Regions from separate parts of the Bacillus bruguierae genome, predicted to be linked through region 1. Evidence: riboswitches for the same ligand, from Rfam matches in the RefSeq annotation. Region 1 holds a riboswitch; the other holds the start of a gene.
The links. Region 1 has a riboswitch for preQ1 ahead of queC (7-cyano-7-deazaguanine synthase QueC). Riboswitches for the same ligand answer to the same signal wherever they lie in the genome.
Positions count from the first base shown of each region.

Region 1 (8,020 bases):
ATAGCCAGATGCTCTCGCCCGCCTAAAAAGAAAGAGGGTTTCTATGTCGATTTTTCAATTTGGATTTATATAGAAACACACTTATATCATTCAGCACTTCCATCTTCATGACTAGAAAAAGAAGGAACGCTATCAACGCCCTCATAGTATATGTATGTTTCATGTTCACGAATCATTTTTAATTTCGTATATGCAAATAAAAACAACACAATAGCTATAAAGCTTCCTACAATCTCAAATACCATATTATCGTCTCCGTTTCAGGATGCTCTTATATTCACCTTACAATAAATATGCGATTCTTACTATAAATCAATTGTGAAAAATTAGTATTTTTTTCAAAAAAATATCATGGAAACATTTACAAATGAGAAAATATCGTTCAAAATAAAGGGAAATACAAAAAGAACGAATCTTGTTCTCTTTTTCGTAAAAATGTAACAAGGAGAGTTGCTTATGAAAATCGCAGAAGCTGGAGATATCATTGAATTTAAAAACGGTTTACAAGGGCGCGTTCAAAAAGTAAATAAAAACTCCGTTATCGTTGATATAACAATTATGGATAATTTTAGAGAGCTAGATATGGAACCTCTTACTGTTGTCAATCATAAAAACTATACAATTATTACGCAACATACATAGAATACTAGAAAAGAGGGGGCAAGCCCCCTCTTTTCTTAACGATTATCTACTGTTTCTGGATATAAATCATGATTCATTAAACGATATTCAGCCATTTTTTCATATTTTGTACCTGGACGCCCATAGTTACAATATGGGTCAATAGAAATACCACCGCGTGGTGTAAACTTGCCCCATACTTCAATATAACGTGGATCCATTAGCTTAATTAAGTCATTCATAATTACATTCATACAGTCTTCATGGAAATCTCCATGGTTGCGGAAACTAAATAAATATAACTTTAAAGATTTACTCTCTACCATTTTTTGTTCTGGAATATAACTAATATAAATTGTCGCAAAATCTGGTTGGCCTGTTTTCGGGCATAAACTTGTAAACTCTGGACAATTAAATTTTACAAAATAATCACGATTCGGATGATTATTATCAAATGTCTCTAAAATTTCTGGGCTATATTCAAATAAATATTTTGTATTTTGATTTCCTAGTAATGTTACATCTTTTAAATCTTCATCTTTTCTTCCAGTCATCTAAAAATCTCCCTTCACTTATACACCGCGTTTATTTCCCCACACTAAAGCGTGGAGCTGCGGTAATACTTTTGCATCATTCATTTCCTTACATTGCACAGCTTTATCAATAAGCCACTCATATTTCATAAGAAGGCGCTGAATTAATGAAGCATCATCCGTCGTCTTCGTATCATCATTTCCAACTTGTAAGAAAAACGGAATGTGTGGATAACGTTCATGCACTTCTTTTGCATATACAAAATCTTGATCATCAAATACAACCACTTTTAAGCTAAACTCTTTTCCGTCTAACTTATCAATGATTGAATCTAACATAACAAAATTCGTTGTCATCTTTGAACTCGGCGGCTTCGGCGAGATTGTCACCTCATCTATATGAAGCAACCAATCTTGCCATTTACTTCCTTGCGTTTCAATTGCTGTACGAATTCCGTTCTTTTTTAATAAAGAAATCAATTCTCCTAAATGCTTCAACAGCGCAGGGTTCCCACCTGAAATCGTTACATGTGAGAAATTTTCACCGCCAATTTGGACAAGCTCAGAAAAAATTTCTTTCGGCGACATTTGACGAATTTGCTCTTTCGCAGAACCGTCCCATGTAAATGCAGAATCACACCATGCACAACTATAATCACAACCTGCTGTGCGAACAAACATTGTTTTTTGGCCAACTACCATTCCTTCTCCTTGAATTGTCGGTCCAAAAATTTCTAACACAGGAATGTTACTCACCCATCATCCACTCCCGTCTTACTTCTGCATAGCTTGTTGGTGTTTCAAATAAGCGCACAAATTCCACACGTGCCCCTTTATATTCATTTTGTCGATCACCTTTTGTTAGTGCCTCTTCCATTTTCTCAAAAATCCATACAACCATATTTTCAGCAGTTGTATTCATAGCTGGAAGTGTTTCATTTAAGTAACGATGATCTAAATATATTTCAATTTCATTTTTCCAAATTTCTTTTATATCACCAAAATCAATCGCTAGGCCAATTTCATTCACATAACCACTAATTCCAAAAATTACTTTATACGTATGGCCATGAAGGTTTTTACATTTCCCTTCATAACAGTGCAGGTGATGTGCAGCATCAAACGTAAATTCTTTACTAACCATCACACGCTTATTATGATACTTTAGTTGCTTACGCTCAATGTCTTGATCTATTTTTTGCAAATTTTCAACAATGCGAAATCCAAAAAAGTCTTGTGTCATTATGCTTTCGCTCCTTCACGCTCTTGTACATATTTATCAAGTCCTGCTTTACGAAGCTGACACGCTGGACATTCACCGCAACCATCACCAATAATTCCGTTATAACAAGTTAACGTCTTTTCACGGACAAATTCGAATGCCCCAAGTTCGTCTGCTAATTTCCACGTTTCCGCTTTATCAATCCACATAAGTGGTGTATGAATAACGAATGGATAATCCATCGATAAATTTAGTGTAACGTTTAACGATTTCACAAATACATCACGACAATCTGGATAGCCGCTAAAGTCTGTTTCACACACACCGGTTACAATATGACGTGCCCCTACTTGTTTAGCTAACACAGCTGCAAACGATAAAAACAATAAATTACGTCCATCGACAAATGTCGACGGCAACTCACCATCTTCATGTGTAATTTCCATATCTGTACGCGTTAACGCATTAGGAGCCAGCTGATTTAACAAGCTCATATCAAGTACAGTATGCTTCACACCTAATTCTTTTGTAATTTCTGCCGCACAGTCAATTTCGAACTTATGACGTTGATTATAATTAAACGTCACTGTTTCTACTTCTTCAAACTGTTCAAGTGCCCAAAATAAACATGTTGTACTATCTTGACCACCACTAAAAACAACAACTGCTTTTTCCTTTTTCATTTCACTCATTCTCCTCTTTTTTCGATTCGAAGAAGAAAGAGCGTTCTTGAACTGTCATACTAAAAAAAACAAAACAATATCAAAAAGGACATTGTTCTCTTCTTAGTTTTTTATAGAGGGAGTTCGCGAACCTCTCCCATGCTATGCATGGATTGTCTTCTTTAACTTTCATCTTACATTGTAACATACCAAGTATATGAGTGAAAAACGTCTATTTTTTCTGTTTTTTCTAAAAATAATATTTCATTTTCTTCCATATTAATAGTATGATAATTTTATATACCAGACCTTTATTTTTCGCTACAAGGAGGTTTTAAAGCTGAAGCTTTTTATTATGTACCTCTTCTTAAATATATTATTTATTCTAGTTACAATGTTGATTTATCATTTATTTTGGAGCGAAAAAGGAAATCGTTCTCCAAAGCTTAATTCGTTTGTATTTATTCTCTCTTGCAGCATTACCGCTATTGTCTGTATGTCGTTTGCTGCAAAAGTTGATTACGGTTTTCAATTTGACTTACGACATATTGTGCTCATTGTCGGAACATTATCTGGAGGACCAGTAGCAGGTGGTGCAATTTTAGGTGTTATGAACCTTTATCGTTTTTTTATTGGCGGAGGCGGCCTCATACCTTCTTTTATTGCATCTCTCACTTTGTACATTTTTCTCATTACAACATACAAAATATATATAAAAGGGAAAATCAAAACAAAAATGTATTTAGCTTTTTTTTACAGCCTAATATACGGCATTGGTTGGATTCCCTATTTTTTATCTATCGTTCCAAATCCAAAGGACTATACATCTTATATGGTTACATATGAGTTATGCACAATTATGGGAACAATTTTAATTTTATACTTACTGGACGTATTACAATCACAAGTCCGTCTTGCAAAAGAACTTGTGAACGCCGAAAAATTTCAACTTATCGGTGAGATGGCTGCTTCTATTTCACATGAAATTCGAAACCCTCTTACATCAACAAGGGGATTTCTTCAATTGCTACAATCAAAAAACTATTCAGAACAAGAACAACTGTTATATTTAGATATTGCTATGCGTGGTATTGATCAAGCAAATCATGTATTAACAGACTACTTAACATTCGCAAAACCAAGTATTGAAAAAGTACAAATATTACAGTTAGAGGAAGAGTTGCTCCATGCACTTACGCTCATGACACCATTAGCAAACCTTTCTAACGTTCGTATTCATTATACGAAACAAAGTAAAACATTTTATATAATAGGAGAAAAACAAAAGCTCAACCAATGTCTTTTAAACATTCTAAAAAACTGTATTGAAGCAATGCCAAACGGCGGGGATCTTACATTTACCTTAACACCTGCTAATAAACACATCCAATTACATATTCAAGATACCGGAATCGGTATGAGCAATGAACAAATAAAACGCCTTGGTTCCCCTTTTTACTCCACAAAAGAGAAGGGAACAGGCCTTGGAATGATGGTTGTCTTTAGTGTTATAAAAGCAATGAATGGAAAAATTGACATTTCTAGCAAAAGGAACATCGGAACAACTTTTCTTCTTACATTTCCCTTAGCGAAAAAAACGTAATGCAACTGCATTACGTTTTTTTCGTTTCATCCACAAGTTCTGCAAAAGTCTTCACTTTCCCATGCGGCTGCTGATGTTCTTTTCGTGCCTTCCATTGTCGTTCTTGCTCCCGTTTTTTATTTCCCATTATTTCAACTCCTTGTAAGATGTCCTTATATATGTTCCAACATATGAAGTAAGAATATACATATACTAAGTGGTGTAAAAAACTATAAAAAATCCATCAGCTAGTAAATCAACTGATGGACATTTTACTTTATCCCGCTATTCGTGGGCAGTATGACCCTCACCAATATTCAGAGAGAAACAAAGAAGATAGGTGAGGATAACTGCCCGTAAATGCCCGATTGGTTCTACTAACCATCAGAACACCACTGATGGAAGTTTCACTTTATCTTTGCAAAATTGCATGTTTTGCTTCTTTTAACTGTGTCAGATGACGCTGTTCATGTAAGTCTAAGAATTGTACCCACTGATATAAATTAAGCTCATCAAATATAGGATGTTTGAGCGATTTTTCAAATAGTTCTTTTTCATTTACAATACTATGCAGAACATGTAAAAGCTTTTCTCTTGAACTTTGCAGCAATTGCAGCATTTGTGCTTTTTTCATTAATGTCTCTGTTGGTTGCATTTGTTGAGGGGCTTCTCTCTTTCTTGTTCGATCGAGTGTAGCTTGAAGGTCTTTTGGTGGAACAACTTTTCTTTCAGTTTTATGAAGCGCATATACTATAGCAGATGTAACAGATTGTTCAACAAGATGAAGATGATGTAACACTTGCATAATGCTCCATTTATCACGGCGCGGCTTCGTATTAATTTCTGTATCTGTTAACATTTCAATTTCTGATAAAAGCATCTGTCTCGTAGATGCCATTCCATGTAGCAACGTTTCCATATTCATATTTGCATAAGATTGCATCATATTTCTCCCCCCTTATTTGGTTAAAAAGAGGCGCTTCTTTTCAAGAAACACCTCTTCGTTTAATTATTCTAAATTTTCTTTTATTATCTCATTTTTCCCAATAATTGTCGATTGTAAATCCATAAAAAATAATGAATATTTTTTACAATTTTGTGTCATCTACTCCGTTCAACCAAGCATGAATCTCATCGATTACACCTTTCACACACCCATCAGCAAATGGTGATGTCAAATTTGCTACTTCAACTAATTGTAAAAATGATTTACTACCGCCTTGACGGCAAAGATGAACATAATCTTCCCATGCCTCTTGACGATTCTCTCTAGAACGTTTCCAAAATTGGAATGCACAAATTTGTGCTAACGTATAGTCAATGTAATAAAATGGTGAGTTATAAATATGTGCTTGGCGTTGCCAAAAGCCACCGCGCTCTAAATAATCATTTTCTTCATAATCACGATGTGGTAAATACTTTCTTTCAATGTTACGCCACGCTGCTTTTCGCTCAGCTGGTGATGCTTCTGGATGTTCATATACAAAATGCTGGAATTCATCAACAGATACACCATACGGTAAAAATAGCAATGCTGAACTTAAATGTGAGAAATAATATTTCTCTACATCTTCTTCAAAGAATAATTTCATCCATGGCCATGTGAAAAATTCCATACTCATAGAATGAATTTCACACGCCTCATATGTCGGCCAGTTATATTCTGGAATTTCATAGTGGCGGCTTTCATATACTTGGAAAGCATGTCCTGCTTCATGTGTTAACACATCAATGTCACCAGACGTTCCATTAAAATTTGAGAAAATAAACGGTGCTTTATAGTTTTCAATATATGTACAATAGCCTCCGCCAGCTTTTCCTTTTTTAGCAACAAGATCTAGTAAATTATTTTCTAACATAAAATTAAAAAATGTATTTGTTTCTTCTGACAGTTCTCTATACATCGTTTTGCCATGATTCACAATCCAATCTGCATCACCTTTTGGCACTGCATTACCAGATGGATATTCAAAGTTCTCATCATAATAAGCAAGCTTCTCTACTCCAATACGAGCCTGTTGCTTTTGTCTAAGTTCACTTGCAACGGGAACAATATAATCGAGTACTTGTTTGCGGAAATTCGCAACCATCTCTGAATTGTAGTCTGTACGATACATTCTTGCATATCCAAGCTCAACAAAATTATTAAAACCAAGTTTCTTCGCAATTGTCGTTCTTACTTTTACAAGTTCATCATAAATACGGTCTAATTCTTCTTCATGCTCTGCTAAAAATCCATAATATGCTTCACTTGCTTGTTTACGCATATTACGATCTCTGTTCTCCATAAACGGAGCAAGTTGTGAAAGCGTTCGTTCTTCTCCTTCAAACGGAATTTTAGCTGCTGCTAATAACTGTGTGTATCCAGAAGACAATTTGTTTTCTAACTGCAAATCTGCTAATACTTCATCAGAGTATGTTTTCATTTCAGCCTCTGCAAGTGCAAATAACTGTATACCATAATATTCTTCTAACTGTTTTCGAAATGGAGATTGTGTTAATGCCTCGTAATATTTTGTCACATAGCCTTTCACAATTGGTGAATATTCATCAAAGAAATCTTGCTCTTCTTTATAGAATTCATCCATTGTATCTACACTATGACGAATATAACATATGTTATACATAGTGCTAAAATCATTACGAATTGCATTAATCTGTGCAATTATTTCTTTTTGTTCTTCCAATGCTTTAGCCTTCTTAAACTGCTGTAAAGTCTCTGTAAACCTGTTCTTCACTTCATCCATATTTGGACGCTTGTATTCATAATTTTCAAACGACATAGAAATAACCCCTTTCTTTTCTAAAAAACATCCACTTACTATAATTCCATATATTTCGTAAATTCCCTTTATTCTCTCTAAATCTTAAGATATAGAAATCCTTTTTGATTTTTCTACATATAAGTTGCTGCTATGCATGACCAAATACTTCCTCCCAACTAGAGAGGCGATTTTATGTCAGTTTTTCAATTTGTACCTATATAGAGGTCTTACTGCCCACGAATAGCGGGATAAATAAAAAACTTTGAAATACATTCAAAGTTTTTTATTATTTCTCATATTTCCCTATCTTTTTTAACAACATTAATAGTTGATCCTTTTCATCCTTTGTTAGCATGTGAAATGATTCATGAATGACTTGCTCATGGTTTGGAAAAATACTCGAAATTAATTGTATTCCTAGTTCTGTTAAATGAGCATAAATTACACGACGGTCATTATGGCAAGGTTTTCGCTCAACAAGTCCCTTTTTCTCTAATTTATCAACAACATATGTAATACTACCGCTTGCAATTAAAATTCTTTCCCCAATTTGCTGCAATGGTTGAGTTCCCTTATGGTATAACAGTTCTAGTACAGCAAACTCAGTTGGATTTAGTCCATTGCTTTGAATAGAC
Region 1 covers NZ_JBAWSX010000002.1:95,151-103,170, reverse strand. Annotated here, with positions in the region: gene WAZ07_RS04640 (hypothetical protein) at 87-245, opposite strand; gene WAZ07_RS04635 (YkvS family protein) at 457-642, shown strand; gene queF (preQ(1) synthase) at 678-1,175, opposite strand; gene queE (7-carboxy-7-deazaguanine synthase QueE) at 1,194-1,910, opposite strand; gene queD (6-carboxytetrahydropterin synthase QueD) at 1,903-2,397, opposite strand; gene queC (7-cyano-7-deazaguanine synthase QueC) at 2,397-3,059, opposite strand; PreQ1 riboswitch class I at 3,156-3,199, opposite strand; gene WAZ07_RS04610 (ATP-binding protein) at 3,433-4,641, shown strand; gene WAZ07_RS04605 (DUF6254 family protein) at 4,652-4,768, opposite strand; gene WAZ07_RS04600 (DinB family protein) at 5,033-5,566, opposite strand; gene WAZ07_RS04595 (M3 family oligoendopeptidase) at 5,709-7,403, opposite strand; gene WAZ07_RS04590 (MarR family winged helix-turn-helix transcriptional regulator) at 7,672-8,020, opposite strand, start outside.

Region 2 (8,020 bases), 260 kb from region 1:
GCAACCCTGCTGTACCAAGAACAAGTCCTAAATTTAGCGAAATTGTATCTAAACCATCTTTATACTTTACACCAGGATTTAAAAATGCTTCTTTCAATGGTGTCGCTGTCTTCATTTGTGCAAACATTTCTGTAATACTAAAGTTAAACTTTGAAAACACAATAACAGAAATAATAAAAGTACCGGCCATTAATAATACCGCTTTAACAATTTGCACCCAGCTCGTTGCTGTCATTCCTCCAAAAATAACATATACAGTCATCAATGTCCCAACAATGAGTACAGCCGCACTGTATTCGATTCCTAATAATAATTTAATAAGTGCTCCTGCTCCGACTAACTGTGCAATCATATAAAAAATTGAAATTGTCATCGTATTAAGAGCTGCTACTCCGCGTACTTTTCTTGCATCAAAACGCGCTGCAATCATATCTGCTAATGTAAATTTCCCGAGGTTTCGAAGCGGCTCTGCAACAAGATATAATACAACTAAATAGGCAACAAGAAAACCAATGCTATAAAAAAATCCATCAAACCCTGTTAATGCTATTGCTCCGGCAATTCCAAGAAAAGAAGCAGCGGACATGTAATCGCCCGCAATCGCCAAACCGTTTTGCCATCCTGTTAACCCACCGCCTGCTGTATAAAAATCACTTGCATTTTTTGTTTTTTTCGATGCATAATACGTAATAACAAGCGTTCCAAGAACAATGACTAAAAATAAAGTAAAAGCTGTTGTATTCAATATTTATCCCCTCTCTTTATCCAAGTTTTCAAGAATTTGATTCGATAATCGATCAAATGATTCTGCTTTTTTACTGTAAATCATGCACAATGTCCATGTCATAATGAACTGAGCAAATGCAAATACCCATGCCCATGTAATATCACCAAACGCCGATGTATTGAGCACCTTTGAATACGATGTTAAAATAGGCAAAGCAATAAAAAAACTGAAAAAGAAAATGCTCATCGGTACAATAAATTTTTTCTTTGCTTGTAACAAATTTTGAAATTCGGTAGACTGCACTACGTTCGAGTAATTGATTTCACCATTCAATTTACGCGCAGATGTTTCTTGTTTCATTTCATACCTACTCCTTTCTTTTCAATTGAAATCTCTAAAAACTTCCTTTCATAATTCAAAACACTAAATTTTATAAATATTCAGAAACTTAAGTTTATTTTAGACAATCTATTTTTGTAAGCAAAGATTTTTCGATAGACAAATTTTGTCATTTTTCTCCAATTTTCTAATATATTTTATTAAAATAAAAAGCAGTGCTTATCGCACCGCTTTTTCACCTTCTAAATTACGAGCTGTTTCACTTGTTTCGACATCTTTTACTTCTTTATATGTTTTAAACAGAAAATCGTAAAATAGATTCGATACTCCAAACCAATAATTCTCATTTTTATAATGATGGAGTGTATGCTGCTTCTTTAGCCACCTTCCGTACGGAGTTAATGGACGGATTGGCCGGTGAGCAATGTAATGTTTCCATTCATATACTAATAGCATAAAGATCATTCCAATTCCAAATGATAATGTCAGCGTAAGGTTAGAAGTAATACCATATACAATACATAAATAGATTGCAAATCCAGGAAGACTATACCACACAGGTAAAAACAGTAGCTTTAAATCATTCGGGTATACATGATGGTCATAATGAAGACGTTTTAACATTTTTAATAAAAATGGATTCTTTGGCGGTTTTAAATGGAATAAAAAACGATGTGTTACATATTCGTTAATTGTATAAAAGATAATACCTGCAATAACTGCAATAGCTGCAATCCATGTAAACAATTTCATGTTCAAAAACACGATAAAAGCAATTAAAACTCCAATCATAATGACAATATCGTGCTGAAGAAAATACTCTTTTATTACCCGTTTCATCCCCATTCCCCTCTCTCTTTTAGAAAGCGACCGTAACGCATTGTTATGGCCGCCTTTTTATTTCTATTCTATTCCCATCACAAATTTGCTTGTTCCCCCATTTGGATAGAAAGTATTGCTCGAACTGAATATATTCTGTTTTGGAATAATATGTTCCACTGCAAAAACTGTCACTTCTCCTCGTTGTACTTCTCCAATAATCAACCCTAATATTTCATGATTTACAGCAAATGTCGGTTGTTTTGTTTGAAGTAGTCGTTCAGCTATTTGAAGAACAGCCTCGTATAATGAATTTCTGTCTGTTACTTCTTTACGTATTTTTGCTGCTAATGTAATAATAATTTCCTTTTCATTTACGGTGGTTCGATACATAGAAATCTCCCCTTCAATCTTATATAAACAATTATAAAACTTTATATACAAAATGAATAGAAAAAGCAATATTTACATTCCGTAAAATAATTTGTACTTCCATTACACCAAACCAAAAACCAAGGCTTAACGGATTAAAAAACATGCCATGAAGAATTAATGAAATCCCCCTACCACTTCTTACCTTATATATTCGATATTTGAATATAAAATTCCTTGTTTTACATTTTGAAATCCACGATAAAAATACACATATTTAAAATATCCTTTTTTATCCACAAACATACAAAAACTGTCTGAACTGACAACGTTCATTTTTAATTTTTCAAGATATAGCTTGCTGCTATGCAGAACAAAACATGTCCTGCTCTCACCTCCTAAAAAAGTTTTTATGTTGGTTTCTTAATTGGTATTCATGTAGTGCGAAAGATTATTTAAAAATACAAAAAATAAAACCGCTTACTTGACTAAAATCTCCCATCACATGTATATTTAAGTTATTATTTAGCAGAATATTCGAATTTCAATTTTATGAATTTGTAAATATTTTAGATACCATTCACTAAATGAGAAAGTAATCATATTTAGGGGGCATTGTAGTATGCAAGGTAAAGTAAAATGGTTTAATAGCGAAAAAGGTTTTGGATTTATCGAAATTGAAGGTGCTGACGATGTGTTCGTACACTTCACTGCAATTCAAGGCGAAGGCTACAAATCTTTAGAAGAAGGTCAAGAAGTTTCTTTCGAAATCGTTGAAGGAAATCGCGGACCTCAAGCTACTAACGTAGTAAAACTTTAATTTGATACATGACAGGAGGTTATCTACTGATAACCTCCTTTGTTATTCTTCTGCATATTTCTTTTCCACAGAGCAAAAACTATGTGAAATGAGAAAATAAGGAGGAGAAAACAATGGGTTCACCTGTAAACGATTTTGAAGAAGTAAAATTCCGCGTAGAAACTGCGCAAAAGATGGTTGGTTCTGCGACAGTCACAATGGACCCTGAATCATTGCAGCACGCTACAAATGCCATTGAATCCGCTCGTCATCAGCTCGAAACAATGAAAGAAGTAGCAACAGATTTAGATGCACCGTTTCTATTGGATCAAGAAGAAAAATTAGAAAGATGCGAGCATCAATTACAAGAAGCAAAGAATTAAAAAACATCCAGAGAAGTTTCTAACAGGTTCACTTTTGAGGTGCAAAACGATAAAAAACGGACCATTTCTCATCGTAAATTGCAATTAAATATCAAACGAATTCTCAGTATAAATCACAACAAAGAGCTTAGAAAATTCCCCTAAGCTCTTTGTCTATTTTTAATGTAACTACTCAGCCATACATTTCATTTAGAAGTTTGGTAAGGAGTATAATTCCAGCGAAAATACGCTTACCTATAATTGCTGCCATGAAGATAAAAATGGACCTACACCTCGCTGCCTTTCTTTGTTTTAAAACTTTGCGCGTGGCAGGAAAAGGCCCTGACCGCTACTATACATAGCCAGTCCCTCTTGACCACTTAAAAAAGGCTTTTCTACCGGTTTTTCATAGAGTGACTGAGTAGTTACTTTTTAATTAATGGAGTAACTAAATTTCTTGAATCATTTCCACTCTGTTTCCGAATGGGTCTCTGAACTCAAAACGTTCAAAGCCTGGGATTGGTACTCCTTCAATTATCTGAATGTTATTTTGTTCTAACACATTTCTCCAGTACGATATATCCTCTACTTGATAAGCTATATGGGCTTTTGTTTTTAATCGATCAACACCTTCTTCTGTACCTATATGTACATCTCTATCTCCGACTTTTAACCAAAATCCTCCGCGCCCCTTTAGTGATTCGGGCTTTTCTTTCTCAGGTAAACCAAGAATTCCACAATAAAAATTTTTCCCCTCTTCTTCAGCACCTTTTGGAATAGTTATCTGAGCGTGATGCAAACCAAGAATCATAAAATCCACTCCCATTATTAATTGAAATTTGAATTCTTCTATAACCAAATAATTTTTTTAACACTTTCTAAAGCCTCTTTCATTTTATATCGCCAAATACAATAACTGAAATATTGATTAATTATAATATTCGATAAGAATTACTTATGACTCTTTGAATTTTTAAAAAATTTTTTCCAGAATACAACACTTATCGTCAGTCTATCTTTTCTTGATAAAAAGTCGCCCCTTTCCGTTAGCAATGATCTTTCAAGGATAGATAATCTTCTTGCATAAAATTGCTTGTAGGTCTATCGCTGACTTTTAACAGCATATTGGCTACATATTCATCCGAAAGAGAACTTATATCCGTTGTGCAATCAACTGAAAAATATCCCTTATCCGATGGTGGTAAGGGATTTTCGATTGGGCTTTTTGTCCAAACCTTATATGTCTGTGTTCCATCAGATAAGACTTTATATAAAGGTTGTCCTTGCATAATCATACAAATAGAAGCAATTCACTTATCTGTCCAGCCATGTATTTCAGTTATTTACCTGTACACCTATTATATCTTTAGCGTAGCCAGTTCAGAAATGGAATAAAAAACTTTCACCTGAGCAAGGAGGTTATTGTAATTGTTTTCCATACTTTTGTAGCTTTTCTCCTATCGTACATTGCCGAATACAAAAGGAGTGAGCATAATATTTACTATGTTCTTTTCGAAAATGCTTTTGCAAAAAGCAACCATCGCAATATGTTTCTAATAAATCATTCACCTCAGTAATCAGTTGCTTACGATTCACTCCTTCTACACTCCTATTCTGTTATTTCTTTATGACTATCAATGTTTGTTCTTTGCAGTGCTTGTGTTGCTAATTGATGAGCTTCTTTATTTTGTTTCCTAGAAACCGGTTCACATACTAGTTTTATTTTCATCTGTTTTGCTTTTTGTTCAATCTGGTCTAAGTAATGAATTAAATGCTCCTCATAACATGGCCATTCACCCGCTAATTGTTGAAGAACTACTTGAGAATCACCGTGCAGTATAACCGATTCATATTTAACCCCTAGCTCTTCTAATATGTTCATTCCATATAATAACGCTGCATATTCCGCTTCATTATTATCATCAATTCCTTCTATGTAAGCATTGCGGCGAATTCGATACAATTTCCCCTGTTTCTTATAATAAATACTTACCCCTACACCTGCTTCTTTTGTGTCAATATCATACCCTCCATCAAAATACAGCGTAAGATCTTGCACTTCTTCTTCAACTTGTTTACTTAGTTTCTTAACTTCTTTTAACGTCCATTCTACTCCCATCTCATCCTGAAATAACAATTCCTTCGCTCTCCCTGTTTTTTCAAAATCCGCTGCGAATTGCATTGCCTCTTCTAAACGAAGAAAATCTGTTTCCAAACTAGTCTCTAAACCATCTTTTGTTCGATATAGCCAAGTAATTTTATATTTCATTTTGCTCCCCCTTTTATATACAAAAACTATACACGTTCATACTAAATGTTATGCTTTTATTTTATCCTATTTTGTCTATGCGGTCCGTATTCTATTCGAAATTCATTTATCTTTATAGATACAAATTAAAAACCATCTTTTTTAGGCAGACGAGAGCATCTAGCCGCGCATCGAAATGGTGAGGGCCTTTTCCTACCACATGCAATGATGAAATCAAAAGGAGAAATGTTTTATTCTGCATAGCAGATGAAAAATTAAAATGTATTTAGATCCATCAACAAGATAACACGAAAAAATAAATAAGAGTTGCCACGATAAAGTGAACAACTCTCTAATGAATCTTACACAAATTTTTCAAACTGTACTCGTTTGTTAATAAAATACATAACAGGTCCCCCGATTGCCATTACAACAAACTCACCAATCGCACATGTTAACCATGTAAACAAAAATGGTAAGTCAAATGCAAGGTGTAGTTCAATCGCAATTATAAACATTGTAAATGTAAAGACCACCGTATTAAAGATCATACGCGCCCATATTCCTTTTATAAAACGCATAGAAACAATTGTACAAAGTAAAGCAATAATAGATTGTCCGACTCCAAATACAAGATCATATGCAATCATTGGCGAGAAAAAGAGGTTTGCTAAAAATACGCCTAACACAATTCCGTAAATATATTTTTTATTGAACACAATAAGGTGATTGAACATTTCTGAAATACGGAATTGAATATTCGTAAAACCAAAAGGTTGAATAAGCATAGTAACAGCAATATATAGTGCCGCTAAAATACCATTCCCAACAAGTGTCTTAATTTTCATTATACGCTCTCCTTAGTTTTTTTTCGTGGGATGGTTACGAACCACGTAAATATTATAATAAACAAAATTACATTATAATTATGATTCGAATTCAAGTCAATATAGAAAAAGCTTTGCTATATGTATGAAATGAACAAATTACAAAAGGATAGTCATACACTATTCTTTTCTTTTTATAAAACGTATAATAAAAACATGAAAGATTTAGGAGGTTTGTTCATGACAGCAACGATTCAAAACGAAAAAATGATCGTGTCCATTTCTGAAAAAGGTGCAGAACTGCAAAGTGTTCGCTTAAAAGAAGATCATACAGAATATGTGTGGCAAGGAGATGCAAAGTATTGGGGACGACGCGCTCCTATTTTATTTCCAATCGTCGGGAGATTAGTAGACAATACATATTATGTTAATGGTAAATCATATTCGTTAACACAACATGGCTTTGCTCGTGATTTAACATTTACGATAAAAAAACAAAGTGAATCAAAAATTACATACGCAGTAACAAGTAATGAAAAAACTTTACAAAACTATCCGTTTGCATTTGAATTACTTGTTTCTTATGAATTAAATGAAACATCTGTATATGTAACATACGAAGTAATCAATTCTAACTCGGAAGAAATGTATTTTTCAATTGGAGGACACCCTGGTTTTAATTGTCCGTTATTACCAAATGAATCTTTCACAGACTACTACTTATCTTTCAGTACTCCAGAGCGCTTAGAAGCAGGTGTACTAAAAGGACCATTTCTTTCTAAAAATAAACTCGTAATAGCCGAAGAAGCAACAAAGCTTCCACTTACATACGATTTATTTAAAAACGATGCACTTATATTTGAGGATATGAACAAAAATGAAATTACCATCCGTTCTCACAATCATAATAAGTTTGTCAAAGTTTCATTTGAAGGATTCCCATTTGTCGGTGTATGGACACCAGGAAATGATGCACCGTTCTTATGTATTGAACCTTGGTATGGCATCGCCGATGAATTAGAGCCTGCAAAAGATTTTAAAGAGAAAAAAGGAATTCAAATGTTAAAAGCGAATGAAACATTTACATGCTGCTATAGTATTACAATCGGTTAATTGGAGGGGTTCAGTTTGATTGAAGTGTACATCGATGGTGCATCAAAAGGAAACCCTGGCCCTTCCGGCGCTGGGGTTTTTATTAAAGGGATTCAACCACCTGTAGAGCTCACTGTTCCACTTGGGATTATGAGCAACCATGAAGCAGAGTATCATGCATTACTTACTGCATTAAAATATTGCACCGAACATAATTATAAAATTGTATCGTTTCGAACAGATTCACAGCTTGTAGAACGAGCGATTGAAAAACAATATGTAAAAAACCCATTATATGCACCACTTTTAGATGAAGCCCTGGAAATGATTCAGCAATTTGATCTCTTTTTTATAAAGTGGATTCCAAGCAGCCAAAATAAAGCAGCCGATGAATTGGCACGAAAAGCTATACAAAAAAAGTAACGGAGGTAGTGT
Region 2 covers NZ_JBAWSX010000002.1:355,223-363,242, reverse strand. Annotated here, with positions in the region: gene WAZ07_RS06020 (solute symporter family protein) at 1-745, opposite strand, end outside; gene WAZ07_RS06015 (DUF485 domain-containing protein) at 749-1,087, opposite strand; gene WAZ07_RS06010 (sterol desaturase family protein) at 1,286-1,906, opposite strand; gene WAZ07_RS06005 (cytoplasmic protein) at 1,970-2,278, opposite strand; gene cspD (cold-shock protein CspD) at 2,880-3,077, shown strand; gene WAZ07_RS05995 (DUF2564 family protein) at 3,191-3,439, shown strand; gene WAZ07_RS05990 (VOC family protein) at 3,867-4,229, opposite strand; gene WAZ07_RS05985 (zinc-finger domain-containing protein) at 4,838-5,014, opposite strand; gene WAZ07_RS05980 (ribonuclease H family protein) at 5,028-5,687, opposite strand; gene WAZ07_RS05975 (QueT transporter family protein) at 6,029-6,514, opposite strand; PreQ1 riboswitch class I at 6,521-6,565, opposite strand; gene WAZ07_RS05970 (aldose 1-epimerase family protein) at 6,734-7,606, shown strand; gene WAZ07_RS05965 (reverse transcriptase-like protein) at 7,622-8,008, shown strand.
Region 2: linked by a shared signal. The riboswitch ahead of WAZ07_RS05975 (QueT transporter family protein) and the one ahead of queC (7-cyano-7-deazaguanine synthase QueC) in region 1 are both predicted to bind preQ1.